DNA from 2 places in the Staphylococcus epidermidis genome. Region 2 is predicted to be linked to the other one. Evidence: a T-box and tRNA genes for the amino acid it is inferred to sense, from the RefSeq annotation. Region 2 holds a T-box; the other holds one or more tRNA genes.
What was found. The T-box of region 2 lies ahead of FNL83_RS05790 (valine--tRNA ligase). A T-box ahead of a tRNA ligase gene usually reads a tRNA of that ligase, here a tRNA-Val.
Positions count from the first base shown of each region.

Region 1: it encodes a tRNA-Val, which carries the amino acid that the T-box ahead of FNL83_RS05790 (valine--tRNA ligase) is inferred to sense. The anticodon was not compared.

Region 1 is NZ_AP019721.1:971,314-981,389, forward strand. It holds gene FNL83_RS04780 (glutamate-1-semialdehyde 2,1-aminomutase) at 1-1,004, opposite strand, end outside; gene bcp (thioredoxin-dependent thiol peroxidase) at 1,085-1,543, shown strand; gene FNL83_RS04790 (phosphoglycerate dehydrogenase) at 1,546-2,496, shown strand; gene perR (peroxide-responsive transcriptional repressor PerR) at 2,592-3,044, shown strand; rRNA gene FNL83_RS04800 (16S ribosomal RNA) at 3,696-5,246, shown strand; tRNA gene FNL83_RS04805 (tRNA-Ile) at 5,341-5,417, shown strand; tRNA gene FNL83_RS04810 (tRNA-Ala) at 5,438-5,513, shown strand; rRNA gene FNL83_RS04815 (23S ribosomal RNA) at 5,699-8,620, shown strand; rRNA gene rrf (5S ribosomal RNA) at 8,691-8,805, shown strand; tRNA gene FNL83_RS04825 (tRNA-Val) at 8,816-8,891, shown strand; tRNA gene FNL83_RS04830 (tRNA-Thr) at 8,898-8,973, shown strand; tRNA gene FNL83_RS04835 (tRNA-Lys) at 8,980-9,055, shown strand; tRNA gene FNL83_RS04840 (tRNA-Leu) at 9,064-9,146, shown strand; tRNA gene FNL83_RS04845 (tRNA-Gly) at 9,150-9,224, shown strand; tRNA gene FNL83_RS04850 (tRNA-Leu) at 9,236-9,324, shown strand; tRNA gene FNL83_RS04855 (tRNA-Arg) at 9,337-9,410, shown strand; tRNA gene FNL83_RS04860 (tRNA-Pro) at 9,420-9,493, shown strand; tRNA gene FNL83_RS04865 (tRNA-Ala) at 9,510-9,585, shown strand; tRNA gene FNL83_RS04870 (tRNA-Met) at 9,610-9,683, shown strand; tRNA gene FNL83_RS04875 (tRNA-Ile) at 9,711-9,784, shown strand; tRNA gene FNL83_RS04880 (tRNA-Ser) at 9,794-9,883, shown strand; tRNA gene FNL83_RS04885 (tRNA-Asp) at 9,891-9,966, shown strand; tRNA gene FNL83_RS04890 (tRNA-Ser) at 10,004-10,076, shown strand, end outside.
Region 2 is NZ_AP019721.1:1,159,178-1,169,253, forward strand. It holds gene hemC (hydroxymethylbilane synthase) at 1-822, shown strand, start outside; gene FNL83_RS05765 (uroporphyrinogen-III synthase) at 856-1,536, shown strand; gene hemB (porphobilinogen synthase) at 1,526-2,500, shown strand; gene hemL (glutamate-1-semialdehyde 2,1-aminomutase) at 2,524-3,807, shown strand; gene FNL83_RS05780 (AbrB family transcriptional regulator) at 4,156-5,223, shown strand; gene FNL83_RS05785 (DNA-3-methyladenine glycosylase I) at 5,390-5,950, opposite strand; T-box leader at 6,014-6,249, shown strand; gene FNL83_RS05790 (valine--tRNA ligase) at 6,293-8,923, shown strand; gene FNL83_RS05795 (bifunctional folylpolyglutamate synthase/dihydrofolate synthase) at 8,934-10,076, shown strand, end outside.

The DNA of each region.
Region 1 (10,076 bases), 190 kb from region 2:
TCAAGACGACGACCTAATTGATCAAGTTTATCATAAACACCTTCTTGTTCAAGTACCTCTAATAAAGCAATACCTGCTCTCATAGATAACGGGTTACCGGCCATTGTTCCTGCTTGATAAGCTGGACCTAATGGTGCAACGTGCTCCATAATATCTTGTCGACCACCATAGCCTCCAATTGGTAAACCACCGCCAACAATCTTACCAAAAGCAGTGAGGTCTGGTTTAACACCTAATAAATCTTGAGCTGCACCATAATGGAAACGAAAAGCAGTGATAACTTCATCATAGATAACTAATGTTCCATTATCATGAGAAATTTTATTTACTTCTTCTAAGAAACCTGGTTGTGGCATGACCATCCCAAAATTACCCACAATCGGCTCTACTAATACTGCAGCAATGTCGTCTTTCCAATAATCAATAGCTTCTCTATATGATTCTATATCATTAAACGGTACTGTAATAACCTCTTGTGCAACACTTTGGGGGACACCAGCAGAATCTGGAGAACCAAGTTGAGAAGGTCCACTTCCAGCTGCCACTAAAACTAAATCAGAATGACCATGATAAGAGCCTGCAAACTTAATGATTTTGTTTCTTTTAGTATAAGCACGAGCAACTCTAATTGTTGTCATAACTGCTTCAGTACCAGAGTTCACGAAACGAATCTTTTCTAAAGAAGGAACTGCTTCTCTAAGTTTTTTTGAGAAATTTATTTCTAATTCAGTAGGGGTACCATAAAGTACGCCTTTTGCTGCTTGATCTTGGATAGCTTCGGTGATATGTGGGTGTGCATGACCAGTTATTATTGGACCATAAGCTTGTAGATAGTCGATATATTTATTACCATCTACATCATATAAGTAAGCGCCATGACCTTCTTTCATTACTACTGGTGCCCCACCACCTACTGCTTTATACGACCTTGAAGGTGAATTCACACCTCCCAAAATATATTCATTAGAAAGTTGCTGAAGACGTTCGCTTTCAGTAAATTTCATATCTATCAACCTCTTTTTATTTAATATTTTCAATTAATATCGTATCATAAAATCAACACATTTAAGAAATAGGTGAGTATATGATTAGTAAAGGTGAACAATTTCCCTCTTTTTCTTTAGAAAATCAAGATGGCAATTTTATTTCAAATGAAACAATTAAAGGTCGTAAAACGATTCTTTATTTTTATCCAAGAGATAATACACCAACGTGTACTACTGAAGCTTGTGAATTTAGAGATCACATTGAAGATTTTAATCAACTTGATGTAGATATATATGGCATAAGCGCAGATTCTAAAAAGAAACATCAAAATTTTATAAAAAAACACCAATTGAATTTTGACTTATTCGTAGATAAAGATTATCAACTTGCTAATAAAGTTGGGGTTTACCAATTGAAAAAATCATTTGGCAAGGAGAATATGGGGATTGTAAGAACAACATTTATTCTCGATGAAAATGGTAACATTATTGATGTGATTGAAAAGGTAAAGGTAAAAACACAAATTGAAACAATAAAAAATATTCTGGAGGGTTAATTTTGAAAATTGTTAGCTTAAATAGATTAAATGAAATAGAAAATGAATTAAGAAAACAATTTCCAAACGAAGAATTTAAATTTTATGACAAAGCTATAAATATCCCTATTAATGATAGAAAAACTATGGACATTTTAATAGGTTATGATGGCAAAATAGATCGTACCTTTATTGAACATTGTATCAACCTTAAATGGATTGGATGGTTTGCAACAGGTGTAAATAATTTACCGTTAAATTATATTAAAGAGCGAGATATCATTCTAACAAATGGTAAAGGTATACAAGCTAAACAAGTGTCTGAATATATAATGACATTCATTTTGCATGATTATAAAAAGATGAAAACTTCCTATAGAAATCAATTAGAAAAAAATTATGACTCCAGAATTACTGGTAAAAGATTAAACGAAGAGACTTTATTATTCTTGGGAACTGGTGCGATTGCACAAAGGGCTGCTTATTTAGCCAAAGCTTTTGGAATGAAAGTAATAGGGGTTAGTAAGTCAGGAAAAAATGTTGAACAATTTGATGAAGTTTATACAATTGAAGAGTTAGATGATGTTATTGAAAAGGCAAATATTATTGTTAATGCATTACCTGAAACAGAAGAAACAATTTACTTATTAAAAAGAAAAGATTTCATACAAATGGACAATAATGCCTTATTTATAAATGTAGGAAGAGGAACAATTGTTGATGAGGAAGTGCTCATCAATGTACTCAAAGATCGATTAATCAGACATGCTTATTTAGATGTTTTTGAAAAAGAACCACTTAGTAAGGACAATCCTTTATATGATTTAGATAATGTGACCATAACTGCTCATATTACAGGTAATGATTCTAATAATAATAGAGAAGCTACGGACATTTTCAAAAAGAATCTTGAGCATTTTCTCAATAATTATGATGTAATTGAGAATAAAGTAGACTTAGATTATGGTTACTAATTGAAAACAGCAAGTATTTATTGACATTTATTTATAGCAACAGTTATATTAATATTAAGTAATAATAATTATTATTTAGAAAGATGGTGAAATAAGTGAGTGCGGAACTTGAATCTATTGATCATGAACTTGAAGAGTCAATTGCTTCATTAAGAAAAGCGGGCGTTCGCATTACACCCCAAAGACAAGCAATTATGCGTTATCTTATATCTTCACATTCACATCCAACAGCAGATGAAATATATCAAGCACTTTCACCTAAATTTCCTAATATAAGTGTTGCTACTATCTATAATAATCTAAGAGTTTTTAAAGATATTGGTATAGTCAAAGAGTTAACATATGGTGATTCATCTAGTAGGTTTGATTTTAATACACATAATCACTACCATATTATATGTGAAAAATGTGGTAAAATCGTTGACTTCCATTATCCACAATTAGATGAAGTAGAGCAATTAGCTCAACATGTAACAGATTTTGATGTTACTCATCATCGGATGGAAATATATGGAGTATGTAAAGAATGTAAAGAAGAAGGAAATTGAAGAAAGTAAGGTCGTAGAATAGAAGCAAAATAAAAATTTAGTCATTATTGATACTCTTATGAAGTTTTATTGAGATAAAGTAATGATGAAATAGTATGACTGTTTAGCAATTTCATATAAATAATCGTATATAAGTAGTAGGGGCTGTAATAATTTGTACAGCCTCTTTCTTTTTACATATGACTTCGTTTTGCAGATGTACAAAACGAAAGTATTTACACTATATAAATATAATGTACTATATGTAGATATATATTCACTCATTAAGTAAATTTTAACTTAAAAAATCGATAATAAATATTGACGTTACGTTTATATCTTGATACTATATAAAAGTCGTCAAAAGCAGATTAATTAATTGAAAAGAAAAAGTTAAGAACTTTAAAATTTAGTTAATAAAGTGTAATTTTGACTATTGAAATTAAAATCATTACATTATAAAATGTTATTTGTTGAATTAATTAAGAAATGACAAGAAATGAAATACAAATTAATTCTTGACTTAATAAATTCTGTTTGTTACAATAATGTATTGTAAGTGTTAAAGAACATTGAAAACTGAATGACAATATGTCAACGTTAATTCCAATAAACAGTAACGAAACGTTACAAACTATTTAGTATTTATGAGCTAATCAAACATCATAATTTTTTATGGAGAGTTTGATCCTGGCTCAGGATGAACGCTGGCGGCGTGCCTAATACATGCAAGTCGAGCGAACAGATGAGGAGCTTGCTCCTCTGACGTTAGCGGCGGACGGGTGAGTAACACGTGGATAACCTACCTATAAGACTGGGATAACTTCGGGAAACCGGAGCTAATACCGGATAATATATTGAACCGCATGGTTCAATAGTGAAAGACGGTTTTGCTGTCACTTATAGATGGATCCGCGCCGCATTAGCTAGTTGGTAAGGTAACGGCTTACCAAGGCAACGATGCGTAGCCGACCTGAGAGGGTGATCGGCCACACTGGAACTGAGACACGGTCCAGACTCCTACGGGAGGCAGCAGTAGGGAATCTTCCGCAATGGGCGAAAGCCTGACGGAGCAACGCCGCGTGAGTGATGAAGGTCTTCGGATCGTAAAACTCTGTTATTAGGGAAGAACAAATGTGTAAGTAACTATGCACGTCTTGACGGTACCTAATCAGAAAGCCACGGCTAACTACGTGCCAGCAGCCGCGGTAATACGTAGGTGGCAAGCGTTATCCGGAATTATTGGGCGTAAAGCGCGCGTAGGCGGTTTTTTAAGTCTGATGTGAAAGCCCACGGCTCAACCGTGGAGGGTCATTGGAAACTGGAAAACTTGAGTGCAGAAGAGGAAAGTGGAATTCCATGTGTAGCGGTGAAATGCGCAGAGATATGGAGGAACACCAGTGGCGAAGGCGACTTTCTGGTCTGTAACTGACGCTGATGTGCGAAAGCGTGGGGATCAAACAGGATTAGATACCCTGGTAGTCCACGCCGTAAACGATGAGTGCTAAGTGTTAGGGGGTTTCCGCCCCTTAGTGCTGCAGCTAACGCATTAAGCACTCCGCCTGGGGAGTACGACCGCAAGGTTGAAACTCAAAGGAATTGACGGGGACCCGCACAAGCGGTGGAGCATGTGGTTTAATTCGAAGCAACGCGAAGAACCTTACCAAATCTTGACATCCTCTGACCCCTCTAGAGATAGAGTTTTCCCCTTCGGGGGACAGAGTGACAGGTGGTGCATGGTTGTCGTCAGCTCGTGTCGTGAGATGTTGGGTTAAGTCCCGCAACGAGCGCAACCCTTAAGCTTAGTTGCCATCATTAAGTTGGGCACTCTAAGTTGACTGCCGGTGACAAACCGGAGGAAGGTGGGGATGACGTCAAATCATCATGCCCCTTATGATTTGGGCTACACACGTGCTACAATGGACAATACAAAGGGTAGCGAAACCGCGAGGTCAAGCAAATCCCATAAAGTTGTTCTCAGTTCGGATTGTAGTCTGCAACTCGACTATATGAAGCTGGAATCGCTAGTAATCGTAGATCAGCATGCTACGGTGAATACGTTCCCGGGTCTTGTACACACCGCCCGTCACACCACGAGAGTTTGTAACACCCGAAGCCGGTGGAGTAACCATTTGGAGCTAGCCGTCGAAGGTGGGACAAATGATTGGGGTGAAGTCGTAACAAGGTAGCCGTATCGGAAGGTGCGGCTGGATCACCTCCTTTCTAAGGATATATTCGGAACATCTTCTACGAAGATGAGGGATGACGTGACATATTGTATTCAGTTTTGAATGTTTATTAGCATTCAAGTTTTAATGGGCCTATAGCTCAGCTGGTTAGAGCGCACGCCTGATAAGCGTGAGGTCGGTGGTTCGAGTCCACTTAGGCCCACCATTCAATAATTTAAAACCTTAGGGGGCTTAGCTCAGCTGGGAGAGCGCCTGCTTTGCACGCAGGAGGTCAGCGGTTCGATCCCGCTAGTCTCCACCATTATATTTTGTACATTGAAAACTGGATAAGTAAGTAAGATTTTACCAAGCAAAACCGAGTGAATAGAGTTTTAAATAAGCTTGAATTCATAAATAATCGCTAGTGTTCGAAAGAACACTCACAAGATTAATAACTAGTTTTAGCTATTTATTTTGAATAACAATTCAAAATATGGTGGAAACATAGATTAAGTTATTAAGGGCGCACGGTGGATGCCTTGGCACTAGAAGCCGATGAAGGACGTTACTAACGACGATATGCTTTGGGTAGCTGTAAGTAAGCGTTGATCCAGAGATTTCCGAATGGGGGAACCCAACATGAGTTATGTCATGTTATCGACATGTGAATTCATAGCATGTCAGAAGGCAGACCCGGAGAACTGAAACATCTTAGTACCCGGAGGAAGAGAAAGAAAAATCGATTCCCTGAGTAGCGGCGAGCGAAACGGGAAGAGCCCAAACCAACAAGCTTGCTTGTTGGGGTTGTAGGACACTCTATACGGAGTTACAAAAGAACATGTTAGACGAATCATCTGGAAAGATGAATCAAAGAAGGTAATAATCCTGTAGTCGAAAACATATTCTCTCTTGAGTGGATCCTGAGTACGACGGAGCACGTGAAATTCCGTCGGAATCTGGGAGGACCATCTCCTAAGGCTAAATACTCTCTAGTGACCGATAGTGAACCAGTACCGTGAGGGAAAGGTGAAAAGTACCCCGGAAGGGGAGTGAAAGAGAACTTGAAACCGTGTGCTTACAAGTAGTCAGAGCCCGTTAATGGGTGATGGCGTGCCTTTTGTAGAATGAACCGGCGAGTTACGATCTGATGCAAGGTTAAGCAGCAAATGTGGAGCCGCAGCGAAAGCGAGTCTGAATAGGGCGTTGAGTATTTGGTCGTAGACCCGAAACCAGGTGATCTACCCTTGGTCAGGTTGAAGTTCAGGTAACACTGAATGGAGGACCGAACCGACTTACGTTGAAAAGTGAGCGGATGAACTGAGGGTAGCGGAGAAATTCCAATCGAACTTGGAGATAGCTGGTTCTCTCCGAAATAGCTTTAGGGCTAGCCTCAAGTGATGATTATTGGAGGTAGAGCACTGTTTGGACGAGGGGCCCCTCTCGGGTTACCGAATTCAGACAAACTCCGAATGCCAATTAATTTAACTTGGGAGTCAGAACATGGGTGATAAGGTCCGTGTTCGAAAGGGAAACAGCCCAGACCACCAGCTAAGGTCCCAAAATATATGTTAAGTGGAAAAGGATGTGGCGTTGCCCAGACAACTAGGATGTTGGCTTAGAAGCAGCCATCATTTAAAGAGTGCGTAATAGCTCACTAGTCGAGTGACACTGCGCCGAAAATGTACCGGGGCTAAACATATTACCGAAGCTGTGGATTGTCCTTTGGACAATGGTAGGAGAGCGTTCTAAGGGCGTCGAAGCATGATCGCAAGGACATGTGGAGCGCTTAGAAGTGAGAATGCCGGTGTGAGTAGCGAAAGACGGGTGAGAATCCCGTCCACCGATTGACTAAGGTTTCCAGAGGAAGGCTCGTCCGCTCTGGGTTAGTCGGGTCCTAAGCTGAGGCCGACAGGCGTAGGCGATGGATAACAGGTTGATATTCCTGTACCACCTAGTATCGTTTTAATCGATGGGGGGACGCAGTAGGATAGGCGAAGCGTGCTGTTGGAGTGCACGTCCAAGCAGTAAGGCTGAGTGTTAGGCAAATCCGGCACTCATAAGGCTGAGCTGTGATGGGGAGAGGAAATTGTTTCCTCGAGTCGTTGATTTCACACTGCCGAGAAAAGCCTCTAGATAGATAACAGGTGCCCGTACCGCAAACCGACACAGGTAGTCAAGATGAGAATTCTAAGGTGAGCGAGCGAACTCTCGTTAAGGAACTCGGCAAAATGACCCCGTAACTTCGGGAGAAGGGGTGCTCTTTAGGGTTCACGCCCAGAAGAGCCGCAGTGAATAGGCCCAAGCGACTGTTTATCAAAAACACAGGTCTCTGCTAAACCGTAAGGTGATGTATAGGGGCTGACGCCTGCCCGGTGCTGGAAGGTTAAGAGGAGTGGTTAGCTTCTGCGAAGCTACGAATCGAAGCCCCAGTAAACGGCGGCCGTAACTATAACGGTCCTAAGGTAGCGAAATTCCTTGTCGGGTAAGTTCCGACCCGCACGAAAGGCGTAACGATTTGGGCACTGTCTCAACGAGAGACTCGGTGAAATCATAGTACCTGTGAAGATGCAGGTTACCCGCGACAGGACGGAAAGACCCCGTGGAGCTTTACTGTAGCCTGATATTGAAATTCGGCACAGCTTGTACAGGATAGGTAGGAGCCTTTGAAACGTGAGCGCTAGCTTACGTGGAGGCGTTGGTGGGATACTACCCTAGCTGTGTTGGCTTTCTAACCCGCACCACTTATCGTGGTGGGAGACAGTGTCAGGCGGGCAGTTTGACTGGGGCGGTCGCCTCCTAAAAGGTAACGGAGGCGCTCAAAGGTTCCCTCAGAATGGTTGGAAATCATTCATAGAGTGTAAAGGCATAAGGGAGCTTGACTGCGAGACCTACAAGTCGAGCAGGGTCGAAAGACGGACTTAGTGATCCGGTGGTTCCGCATGGAAGGGCCATCGCTCAACGGATAAAAGCTACCCCGGGGATAACAGGCTTATCTCCCCCAAGAGTTCACATCGACGGGGAGGTTTGGCACCTCGATGTCGGCTCATCGCATCCTGGGGCTGTAGTCGGTCCCAAGGGTTGGGCTGTTCGCCCATTAAAGCGGTACGCGAGCTGGGTTCAGAACGTCGTGAGACAGTTCGGTCCCTATCCGTCGTGGGCGTAGGAAATTTGAGAGGAGCTGTCCTTAGTACGAGAGGACCGGGATGGACATACCTCTGGTGTACCAGTTGTCGTGCCAACGGCATAGCTGGGTAGCTATGTATGGACGGGATAAGTGCTGAAAGCATCTAAGCATGAAGCCCCCCTCAAGATGAGATTTCCCAACTTCGGTTATAAGATCCCTCGAAGATGACGAGGTTAATAGGTTCGAGGTGGAAGCGTGGTGACACGTGGAGCTGACGAATACTAATCGATCGAAGACTTAATCAATTTTTAAAAAACGTTTTGCGACGCAAAATCTTACTTACTATCTAGTTTTGAATGTATAATCATTCATTTGTCTGGTGACAATGGCAAGGAGGTCACACCTGTTCCCATGCCGAACACAGAAGTTAAGCTCCTTAGCGCCGATGGTAGTCGGACTGACGTTCCGCTAGAGTAGGACGTTGCCAGGCAAAATATCTTGGAGAATTAGCTCAGTTGGGAGAGCATCTGCCTTACAAGCAGAGGGTCGGCGGTTCGAACCCGTCATTCTCCACCATTTATAGCCGGCCTAGCTCAACTGGTAGAGCAACTGACTTGTAATCAGTAGGTTGGGGGTTCAAGTCCTCTGGCCGGCACCATCTTTTGAGCCATTAGCTCAGTTGGTAGAGCATCTGACTTTTAATCAGAGGGTCAGAGGTTCGAATCCTCTATGGCTCACCATTTAAATAGCGGGTGTGGCGGAATTGGCAGACGCACTAGACTTAGGATCTAGCGCCTTTACGGCGTGGGGGTTCGACTCCCTTCACCCGCATTCGCGGAAGTAGTTCAGTGGTAGAACACCACCTTGCCAAGGTGGGGGTCGCGGGTTCGAATCCCGTCTTCCGCTCCATTAATGATATTGCCGGGGTGGCGGAACTGGCAGACGCACAGGACTTAAAATCCTGCGGTGAGAGATCACCGTACCGGTTCGATTCCGGTCCTCGGCACCATCTTTAATATTTGCGCCCGTAGCTCAACTGGATAGAGCGTTTGACTACGGATCAAGAGGTTATGGGTTCGACTCCTATCGGGCGCGCTTATTTTACGGGAAGTAGCTCAGCTTGGTAGAGCACTTGGTTTGGGACCAAGGGGTCGTAGGTTCGAATCCTGTCTTCCCGATAGTAAAATAAATTTTGGGGGCTTAGCTCAGCTGGGAGAGCGCCTGCTTTGCACGCAGGAGGTCAGCGGTTCGATCCCGCTAGTCTCCACCAATATTAATTTACAAACTACATAACGGCGGTGTAGCTCAGCTGGCTAGAGCGTACGGTTCATACCCGTGAGGTCGGGGGTTCGATCCCCTCCACCGCCACTACTATTAGTTGTATAATTATATTCAGGACCTTTAGCTCAGTTGGTTAGAGCTAACGGCTCATAACCGTTCGGTCGCAGGTTCGAGTCCTGCAAGGTCCATATAATTTTGGAGGAATACCCAAGTCCGGCTGAAGGGATCGGTCTTGAAAACCGACAGGAGCTTAACGGCTCGCGGGGGTTCGAATCCCTCTTCCTCCGTTTTAATGGTCCCGTAGTGTAGCGGTTAACACGCCTGCCTGTCACGCAGGAGATCGCGGGTTCGATTCCCGTCGGGACCGCCATTTATTAAATTTTAATAGTTATTTACCTATAATTTGTGGAGGAATACCCAAGTCCGGCTGAAGGGATCGGTCTTGAAAACCGACAGGGCCTTAACGGGCCGCGGGGGTTC
Region 2 (10,076 bases):
ATAAAAGAAATTGTAACTAAAGGCGACAAAATTGTAGATAAACAATTATCCAAAGTTGGAGGTAAAGGACTTTTTGTTAAGGAAATCCAAAATGAATTATTTAATAAAGAGATAGATATGGCGATTCATTCTCTAAAAGATGTACCAAGTATGATTCCTGACGGTCTTACCTTAGGATGTATTCCTGACAGAGAAATTCCTTTTGATGCCTATATAGCAAAAAATCATATACCATTACAAGAATTGTCTGAGGGCAGCATTGTAGGTACAAGTTCTTTACGTCGTGGCGCTCAAATTTTATCAAAATACCCACATTTAAAAATTAAGTGGATTCGTGGAAACATTGATACTCGATTAAAAAAATTAGAGACTGAAGATTATGATGCTATTATATTAGCTGCTGCTGGATTAAAACGCATGGGTTGGTCAGATAATATTGTTACGACTTATCTTGATCGAGATATATTACTGCCAGCTATAGGGCAGGGTGCACTTGGTATTGAGTGTAGGAGTGATGACAAAGAACTTTTAGATTTACTATCTAAAGTACACAATCATGATGTAGCACAATGTGTGACTGCTGAACGTACTTTTCTATCAGAAATGGATGGCAGTTGTCAGGTTCCTATAGGTGGATATGCAACAATTGCTCAAGATAACCAAATTGAATTTACAGGACTGATTATGTCTCCAGATGGTAAGGAAAGATATGAGCATACAGCATTGGGTACTGATCCTGTAAAATTGGGTATAGAAGTGAGTCAAGTACTTAAAAAACAAGGTGCTTATGACATAATTAAAAAATTAAACGAAGCAGAATAATACTAAACTCTATTATAGAGGTGAAATAAATTTATGAAACCAGTTATAGTTATGACGCAGACGAATGAAGTTCATAGTCATTTAGTTGATATTATCCATAAGCCTTTTATCCAACTAAAACAACTTCATTTTAATGAAAAATTGCTTGATCATAGCTACGACTGGCTTATTTTTTCGTCTAAAAACGCAGTAAAATACTTTTATCCTTATTTAAAAAACGTTAAAGTTAAAAAGGTAGCTGTTATAGGTGATAAGACAGCTCAGTATTGTAATGAATTAGGTATTAGTGTCGACTTTGTGCCACGTGATTTTTCTCAAGAAGGCTTTTTGGACGAGTTTAAGATTAGCGAACAACATTTATTGTTGCCCTCAAGTGAAAAAGCACGTCCTAAATTAGTTCAACAATTGAGCAAATATAATGAAGTCGTTAAAATTGATTTATATAGACCAGTACCGAATTTTAAAAATATAAGTCAAGTTAAGTCTCTTGTTAGAAAACATCAAATAGACGCAGTGACTTTTTCTAGTTCCTCTGCAGTTGAATTTTATTTCAAAGAGGACAATGTGCCTGAATTTGATCATTATTTTGCTATCGGTAAGCAAACTGCTAGGACCATTTTAAAATTCAATACATCTGTAAAAGTGGCAAATAAACAAACATTAGATTCACTTATTGATAAAATAATAGAAAGTAGGGAACAAAATGAAATTTGATAGACATAGAAGATTGCGTTCATCTAAGACAATGCGTGATTTAGTAAGAGAAACTCATGTTAGAAAAGAAGATTTAATATATCCAATATTTGTAGTTGAGCAAGATGATATAAAAAGTGAAATTAAATCACTACCAGGCATATACCAAATTAGTTTAAATTTATTGCATGAAGAGATTAAAGAGGCATATGATTTAGGTATTAGAGCAATCATGTTCTTCGGTGTGCCAAATGACAAAGACGACATTGGATCTGGTGCATATGATCATAATGGAGTTGTTCAAGAAGCGACACGAATATCTAAGAATTTATATAAGGATTTACTTATTGTTGCAGATACTTGTCTTTGTGAATACACAGACCACGGACACTGTGGCGTTATTGACGATCATACGCATGATGTAGACAATGATAAATCACTTCCATTACTTGTAAAAACAGCTATTTCTCAAGTTGAAGCTGGAGCTGACATCATTGCTCCAAGTAATATGATGGATGGTTTTGTTGCTGAAATTCGTGAAGGCCTTGATCAAGCGGGATATCAAAATATTCCTATCATGAGTTATGGTATTAAATATGCATCAAGCTTTTTCGGTCCATTCAGAGATGCTGCAGATTCAGCACCTTCTTTTGGGGATAGAAAAACCTATCAAATGGATCCTGCAAACCGTTTAGAGGCATTAAGAGAATTGGAAAGTGATCTTAAAGAAGGTTGCGATATGATGATAGTTAAACCATCTTTAAGTTATCTAGATATTATTAGAGATGTAAAAAATAATACGAACGTGCCAGTCGTAGCATACAACGTTAGTGGAGAATATAGTATGACAAAAGCAGCAGCGTTAAATGGTTGGATAGATGAAGAGAAAATTGTTATGGAACAAATGATATCTATGAAACGTGCAGGTGCTGATTTAATAATTACTTATTTTGCAAAAGATATCTGTCGTTATTTAGATAAATAGATGATAATTGAGGAGGTCATATGATGAGTTTTGAAAAATCTATTAAAGCAATGGAGCAAGCTGAGAAATTAATGCCTGGCGGTGTTAACAGTCCCGTAAGAGCATTTAAATCAGTAGACACACCAGCTATTTTTATGGATCATGGTGAAGGATCTAAAATATATGATATTGATGGAAATGAATACATTGATTATGTGCTAAGTTGGGGCCCATTAATTCTGGGACATAAAAATCAACAAGTTATATCCAAATTACATGAAGCAGTAGATAAAGGTACAAGCTTCGGCGCTTCAACACTTCAAGAAAATAAACTTGCTGAACTTGTGATTGACCGTGTACCTTCAATTGAAAAAGTAAGAATGGTTTCCTCAGGAACTGAAGCTACTTTAGACACACTTCGTTTAGCTAGGGGTTATACAGGACGTAATAAAATTATAAAATTTGAAGGGTGTTATCATGGACACAGTGATTCTTTATTGATTAAAGCAGGATCAGGTGTTGCAACACTAGGTTTACCTGATTCACCAGGCGTCCCTGAAGGTATTGCTAAAAACACTATCACGGTGCCATATAATGATTTAGATTCACTTAAATTAGCGTTCGAAAAATATGGCGATGATATTGCTGGTGTTATTGTTGAACCGGTTGCTGGAAATATGGGTGTAGTGCCTCCAGTGAATGGATTTCTACAAGGTTTAAGAGATATTACTAATGAATATGGAGCATTACTTATATTTGATGAAGTGATGACTGGTTTCCGTGTAGGTTATAATTGTGCGCAAGGATACTTTGGTGTAACACCTGATTTAACTTGCTTAGGAAAAGTGATAGGTGGAGGTTTACCCGTTGGAGCTTTTGGTGGTAAAAAAGAAATTATGGATTACATTGCTCCTGTTGGGACTATTTATCAAGCTGGCACACTTTCAGGTAATCCTTTAGCAATGACTAGTGGTTATGAAACATTGAGTCAACTTACTCCTGAATCTTATGAGTATTTTAATTCTCTAGGAGATATACTTGAAAAAGGATTAAAAGAGGTATTTGCTAAGCATAATGTTCCAATCACAGTAAATCGCGCTGGTTCAATGATTGGTTACTTCTTAAATGAGGGGCCTGTAACAAATTTTGAGGAAGCAAATAAAAGTGATTTAAAATTATTTAGTAATATGTATAGAGAAATGGCTAAGGAAGGTGTTTTCCTACCACCTTCACAATTTGAAGGAACATTTTTATCAACTGCACATACTAAAGATGATATTGAGAAAACTATCCAAGCATTTGATAATGCATTAAGTCGTATTGTGTGATAATTTTAAAATATAATTATTTAAATTAATTGAGTCTAGGGCAAAAGTCAATGTCCTAGACTTTCTTAACTTATAAGTAGTTTATAACTGAATTAAAAATGCACTTATATCAACTTTTAAAGCTATGTTATGTCATCAATACAGTAAATTCCACTTAGAAATTCAACAGACAAGGCGAGTTGGGGTTTGGGGCCCTAACAAAAAGAATTTCACTGAGAAATTCAACAGACAGGGCAAGTTGGGGTTCGATGGTGGACTAGGAATTTAAGATGCATTTTGTTCTACTCTTTGAATTTAAATAAAGTTAGAAATTTTGTGACTTACTTTTAACGAAAGTAGAGTGGTATTTTGAAGCGGAATTTTATTAATAATTTAATCATATTATTAATTGCTATTATGTTAAGTCTGTTATTAAAAATGTTACATGTGATTTTGCCATTTATGTTTGGACCAATATTAGCGGCGTTATTATGTGTAAAAGTATTAAAATTAAAAATACGATGGCCATTTTGGTTGAGTCAAATTGGTTTAATACTACTTGGAGTTCAAATTGGCTCTACCTTCACACAACAAGTGATTAAAGACATAAGTAAAAATTGGCTAACTATCGTTTTTGTCACTATCCTACTAATTTTATTAGCTTTGATAATTGCATTCTTTTTTAAGAAAATTGCACAAGTAAATTTAGAAACTGCAATTTTAAGTGTTATACCAGGTGCGCTAAGCCAAATGTTAGTGATGGCAGAAGAAAATAAGAAAGCAAATATATTAGTTGTGAGTTTAACACAGACATCACGTGTAATATTTGTTGTTATTTTAGTACCACTTATTTCGTATTTTTTTCAGGATAACCATCATGAAATGAATCATACTACAATGGAAGTACCCACACTTTCTCAGACTTTAAATATATGGCAAATAATCATCTTATTCTCAATGGTGGGAATCATCTATATAGGAATGTCAAAAATTAACTTCCCCACTAAACAATTATTAGCACCTATAATAGTTTTAATTATATGGAATATGACAACACATTTAACATTTTCACTAGATCATTGGTTGTTAGCCACAGCGCAACTTATTTATATGATACGTATTGGATTACAGATTGCCAACTTAATGAGTGATTTAAAGGGAAGAATTGCAATAGCAATAGCCTTTCAAAATATAATGCTCATAGTCACAACGTTTATAATGATAATAGGAATACATTTGATTACTAATGAATCCATCAATGAATTGTTTTTAGGAGCAGCACCAGGAGGTATGAGTCAAATAGTTTTAGTGGCTATGGCTACTGGAGCTGATGTAGCGATGATTTCAAGCTATCACATTTTTAGAATATTTTTTATATTATTTGTCATTGCGCCACTAATTGGTTATTTTATTAATGTTAAATTAAATAATAAATGATTTTAATGACTTAAGTTATACATTTTTAAATAAAACTTCGAAAATATTTGCGAGTAATTGTAATTACTTAAAAGTAAAATCTAGATAAATTAAACGTTGTAAACTTTTAGTATGCGTGAAAAACTCATATTGTTTGAATATCCGCAGCGCAACTTATGTCTATGCTTCACTCATGATTTGGTTTGAAAGGACATCCTTCAAGATGTGAGTCATACAATCCAGCAGCTTCTAAGAATGAGAACACGGTTACTGGACCTAAAAATTTAAAACCATATGCTTTTAAATCTTTTGATAATTGAGTAGCTCTTTGATCAACTTTTTTACGATCTCTAGGTTTTTTATAACCCATATTTATGGGTTGATGATTTACATAAGACCATAAAAATTTACTAAAACTACCATAGTCTTTTTCAATTTTTAAATATCCCTTCGCTTGGCTCACAATTGCTTCTAACTTTTTACGATTATGAATAATGTTTGGGAATTTCATTAAATAATCAATATCCTGTTCAGTCATATGTGCGATAAATTGAGGTTCAAAGTTGTAAAATGCCTGTTCATACGATTCTTTTTTCTTTAATATTGTCAACCATGATAATCCTGCATGTTGTGATTCAAGAGCCATTAGCTTAAATAATTCTTTGCTATCATAGATTGGTTGTCCCCAATAATAATCATGATACTCTATATAGATAGGATCAGTTGTGTTAAAAGCACATTCATTCATAATTTCATCTCCAATACATTGACTTATTTTAATATCCATTATAATATAAATGAGTAAAAGAATATATTATTTGGGAAGAGTAAGTTTATATCATTTTAAAGAGAGCATATGGTGGCTGTGAATATGTAAATGATTAAGTCTGAAGGTAGCCCTATTTTATAACTTCTATTGAAACATAGACGACAAGTAGGTAGAAGCGTGTATGAGCGTTAATCAGAGACTTAAGTGCTTGAAGAAAAGAATGAATTATTTCTTCTTGAATATAGGTGGTACCACGGAACAGAACATCCGTCCTATTTTTTATAGGATGGATGTTCTTTTTATTTTTTAGGAGGTAGACATATGGAAATGAAACCAAAATATGATCCAAGAGAAGTTGAAAAGGGTCGTTATGAGGAATGGGTAAGTAATGGTTACTTTAAACCATCTGAAGATAAATCTAAAGAGGCATATACAATTGTAATTCCGCCCCCTAATGTAACAGGTAAATTACATTTAGGTCATGCATGGGATACTACTTTACAAGATATAATAACTAGAATGAAAAGAATGCAAGGATACGATACTTTATATCTGCCTGGTATGGATCATGCTGGTATAGCAACTCAAGCAAAGGTTGAAGCAAAACTTAATGAACAAGGTATATCTAGACACGACTTAGGAAGAGAAAAATTTTTACAGCAAGCATGGGATTGGAAAGAAGAGTATGCAACATTTATTAGACAACAATGGGCTAAACTTGGCTTAGGGTTAGATTATAGTAGAGAACGCTTTACGTTAGATGATGGTTTAAGTAAAGCTGTAAGAAAAGTATTTGTTGATTTATATAATAAAGGTATTATTTATCGTGGTGAAAGAATTATTAACTGGGACCCTAAAGCTAGAACAGCTTTATCAGATATTGAAGTCATTCATGAAGATGTCCAAGGTGCTTTTTATCATTTTAAATATCCTTATGCTGATGGGAATGGATATATAGAAATAGCTACTACACGTCCTGAGACTATGTTAGGTGACACTGCTATTGTTGTAAATCCAAATGACGAAAGGTATAAAGATGTGATTGGTAAAACAGTTATATTACCTATTGTAGGAAGAGAGTTACCTATTTTAGCTGATGAATACGTTGATATTGAATTTGGTTCAGGAGCAATGAAAGTTACTCCGGCACATGATCCTAATGACTTTGAAATTGGTCAAAGACATCAATTAGAAAATATTATAGTCATGGATGAATATGGTAAGATGAACGATAAAGCTGATAAATACAAAGGGATGGATAGATTTGATTGTAGAAATCAGCTTGTTAAAGACTTAAAAGAACAAGATCTTGTTATAAAAATTGAAGAACATACACATTCAGTAGGACATTCTGAACGTTCTGGTGCAATAGTAGAACCTTATTTGTCTACACAATGGTTTGTAAAAATGAAACCTTTGGCACAAAGAGCTTTGGATAATCAAAATACAAAAGATAGAATTGACTTTTTCCCAGGTAGATTTGAAAATACATTCAATCGCTGGATGGAAGAAATTAGAGATTGGACGATTTCGCGTCAACTATGGTGGGGCCACCAAATACCTGCTTGGTATCATAAAGATACAGGTGAAGTCTTTGTTGGTGAAGAAGCACCTGAAGACATCGAGAATTGGATACAAGATGAGGATGTATTAGATACATGGTTCTCAAGTGCACTTTGGCCGTTTTCAACATTAGGATGGCCTGATACAAATGCTGATGATTTTAAACGTTATTATCCGACAAATGCATTAGTTACTGGTTATGATATCATTTTCTTCTGGGTAGCCCGTATGATTTTCCAAGGATTAGAATTTACTGATAGAAGACCATTTAATGATGTATTACTCCACGGTTTAGTCAGAGCTGAAGATGGGCGTAAAATGAGTAAATCATTAGGTAATGGCGTTGATCCTATGGATGTTATTGACGAGTATGGCGCTGATAGTCTACGTTACTTTTTAGCAACAGGATCTTCACCAGGTCATGACTTGAGATATTCTACTGAAAAAGTTGAATCAGTTTGGAATTTTATTAATAAAATATGGAATGCTGCCCGCTTTAGTTTAATGAATATTGGTGAAGATTTTAAAGTCGAAGATATAGACCTAAGTGGTAATTTGTCATTAGCAGATCAATGGATATTGACTAGATTAAATGAAACGATATCTACAGTAACCGAATTAAGTGATAAATACGAATTTGGTGAAGTAGGTCGTGCGCTTTATAATTTCATTTGGGATGAGTTCTGCGATTGGTATATTGAAATGAGCAAGATACCTATGAATGGCGAGGACGAATCTCAAAAGCAAACGACGCGATCAGTACTTAGTTATGTTTTAGATAAAATAATGAAAATGTTACATCCATTTATGCCTTTTGTGACAGAAACAATTTGGCAAAGTCTTCCACATCATGGAGAAACAATTGTAAAAGCTAACTGGCCAACTGTTGATCAAGCATTAATCTTTAATGAAAGTAAACAAACAATGGAACAATTAGTTGAAATTATTAAATCTGTCCGTCAATCAAGAGTTGAAGTTAACACACCGTTATCTAAGGCAATACCGATTTTAATTCAAACTAAAGATGAAAAGATTAAACATACACTTATGGATAACATAAGTTACCTACACAAATTCTGTAATCCAAGTCAATTGACTATTGATACTGAGATTGAAATTCCAGAAAAAGCTATGACAACTGTAGTAGTTGCTGGTAAGGTAGTTTTGCCATTAGAAGGTCTTATTGATATGGACAAAGAAATTGCTCGACTTGAAAAAGAATTAGATAAATTACAAAGCGAGTTAGATAGAGTAGATAAAAAGTTATCCAACGAGAATTTTGTAAATAAAGCACCAGAAAAAATAATTAATGAAGAAAAAGAAAAACAACAACATTATCAAGAAAAATATAATGGTGTTAAATCTAGAATTGAACAATTAAAGGCATAGGAGCATGATCATGAATTACCTAGACAGCTTGTATTGGATACACGAAAGATCTAAATTTGGTATCAAACCTGGCGTCAAACGTATGGAATGGATGCTAGAACAATTAAATAATCCCCAACATAAAATTAGAGGTATTCATGTGGGTGGAACAAATGGTAAAGGTTCAACTGTTGCATACTTGAGAACCGCATTAATTGAGAACGATTACTCAGTTGGAACATTTATCTCACCATTTATTGAAAGTTTCAATGAACGTATTAGTTTAAACGGTGTACCAATTATGAACGATGAAATTGTTCAATTAGTTGAACGAGTTAAACCTGTTAGTGAAGCCTTAGAGATAGAAACAGATTTAGGTGGGGCTACTGAATTTGAGATTATAACAACAATGATGTTCCTTTATTTTGGTGAGATAAATCCTGTTGATTTTGTGATAATTGAAGCAGGTTTAGGAATTAAAAATGATTCGACGAATGTTTTTAAACCTGTGCTATCCATACTCACAAGTATAGGACTTGACCATACAGATATCTTAGGAACAACTTATTTAGATATTGCAAAAGATAAGGCAGCTATAATTAAACCACATATACCGATTGTTTATGCTGTAAAAAATGACGATGCTTTAAAGTATGTGAGAGATTATGCGCTTGAACAGAACGCAAAACCAATTGAATTGGATCGGGAGATTACCGTTGTCTCCCAAGATGATGAGTTCACATATCGGTATAAAGATTATGAATTAGAAACTATCATTCTTAATATGTTAGGGGAACATCAAAAGGAAAATGCAGCACTTGCTATTACTGCTCTCATTGAATTAAATGAAAGACAAATCATAGAATTAGATTTTAATAAAATGATAGACGGTATAGAATCTGTGAATTGGACAGGTAGAATAGAACAAGTAAAAGAACAACCATTAATGGTTATTGATGGTGCTCATAATAATGAAAGTATTGATGCGTTAGTAGACACAATAAGACATTATTATGGAAGAGATAAAATTGATATTTTATTTTCTGCAATTAAAGGAAAGCCAATTCATAGTATGATTAACAAATTAAATGATATTGCATCAAAATTCTATATAGCAGATTTTGAGTTTCCAAAAGCATTAGCTAAAGAAGAAATTGCCGAAGAATTGAAATTA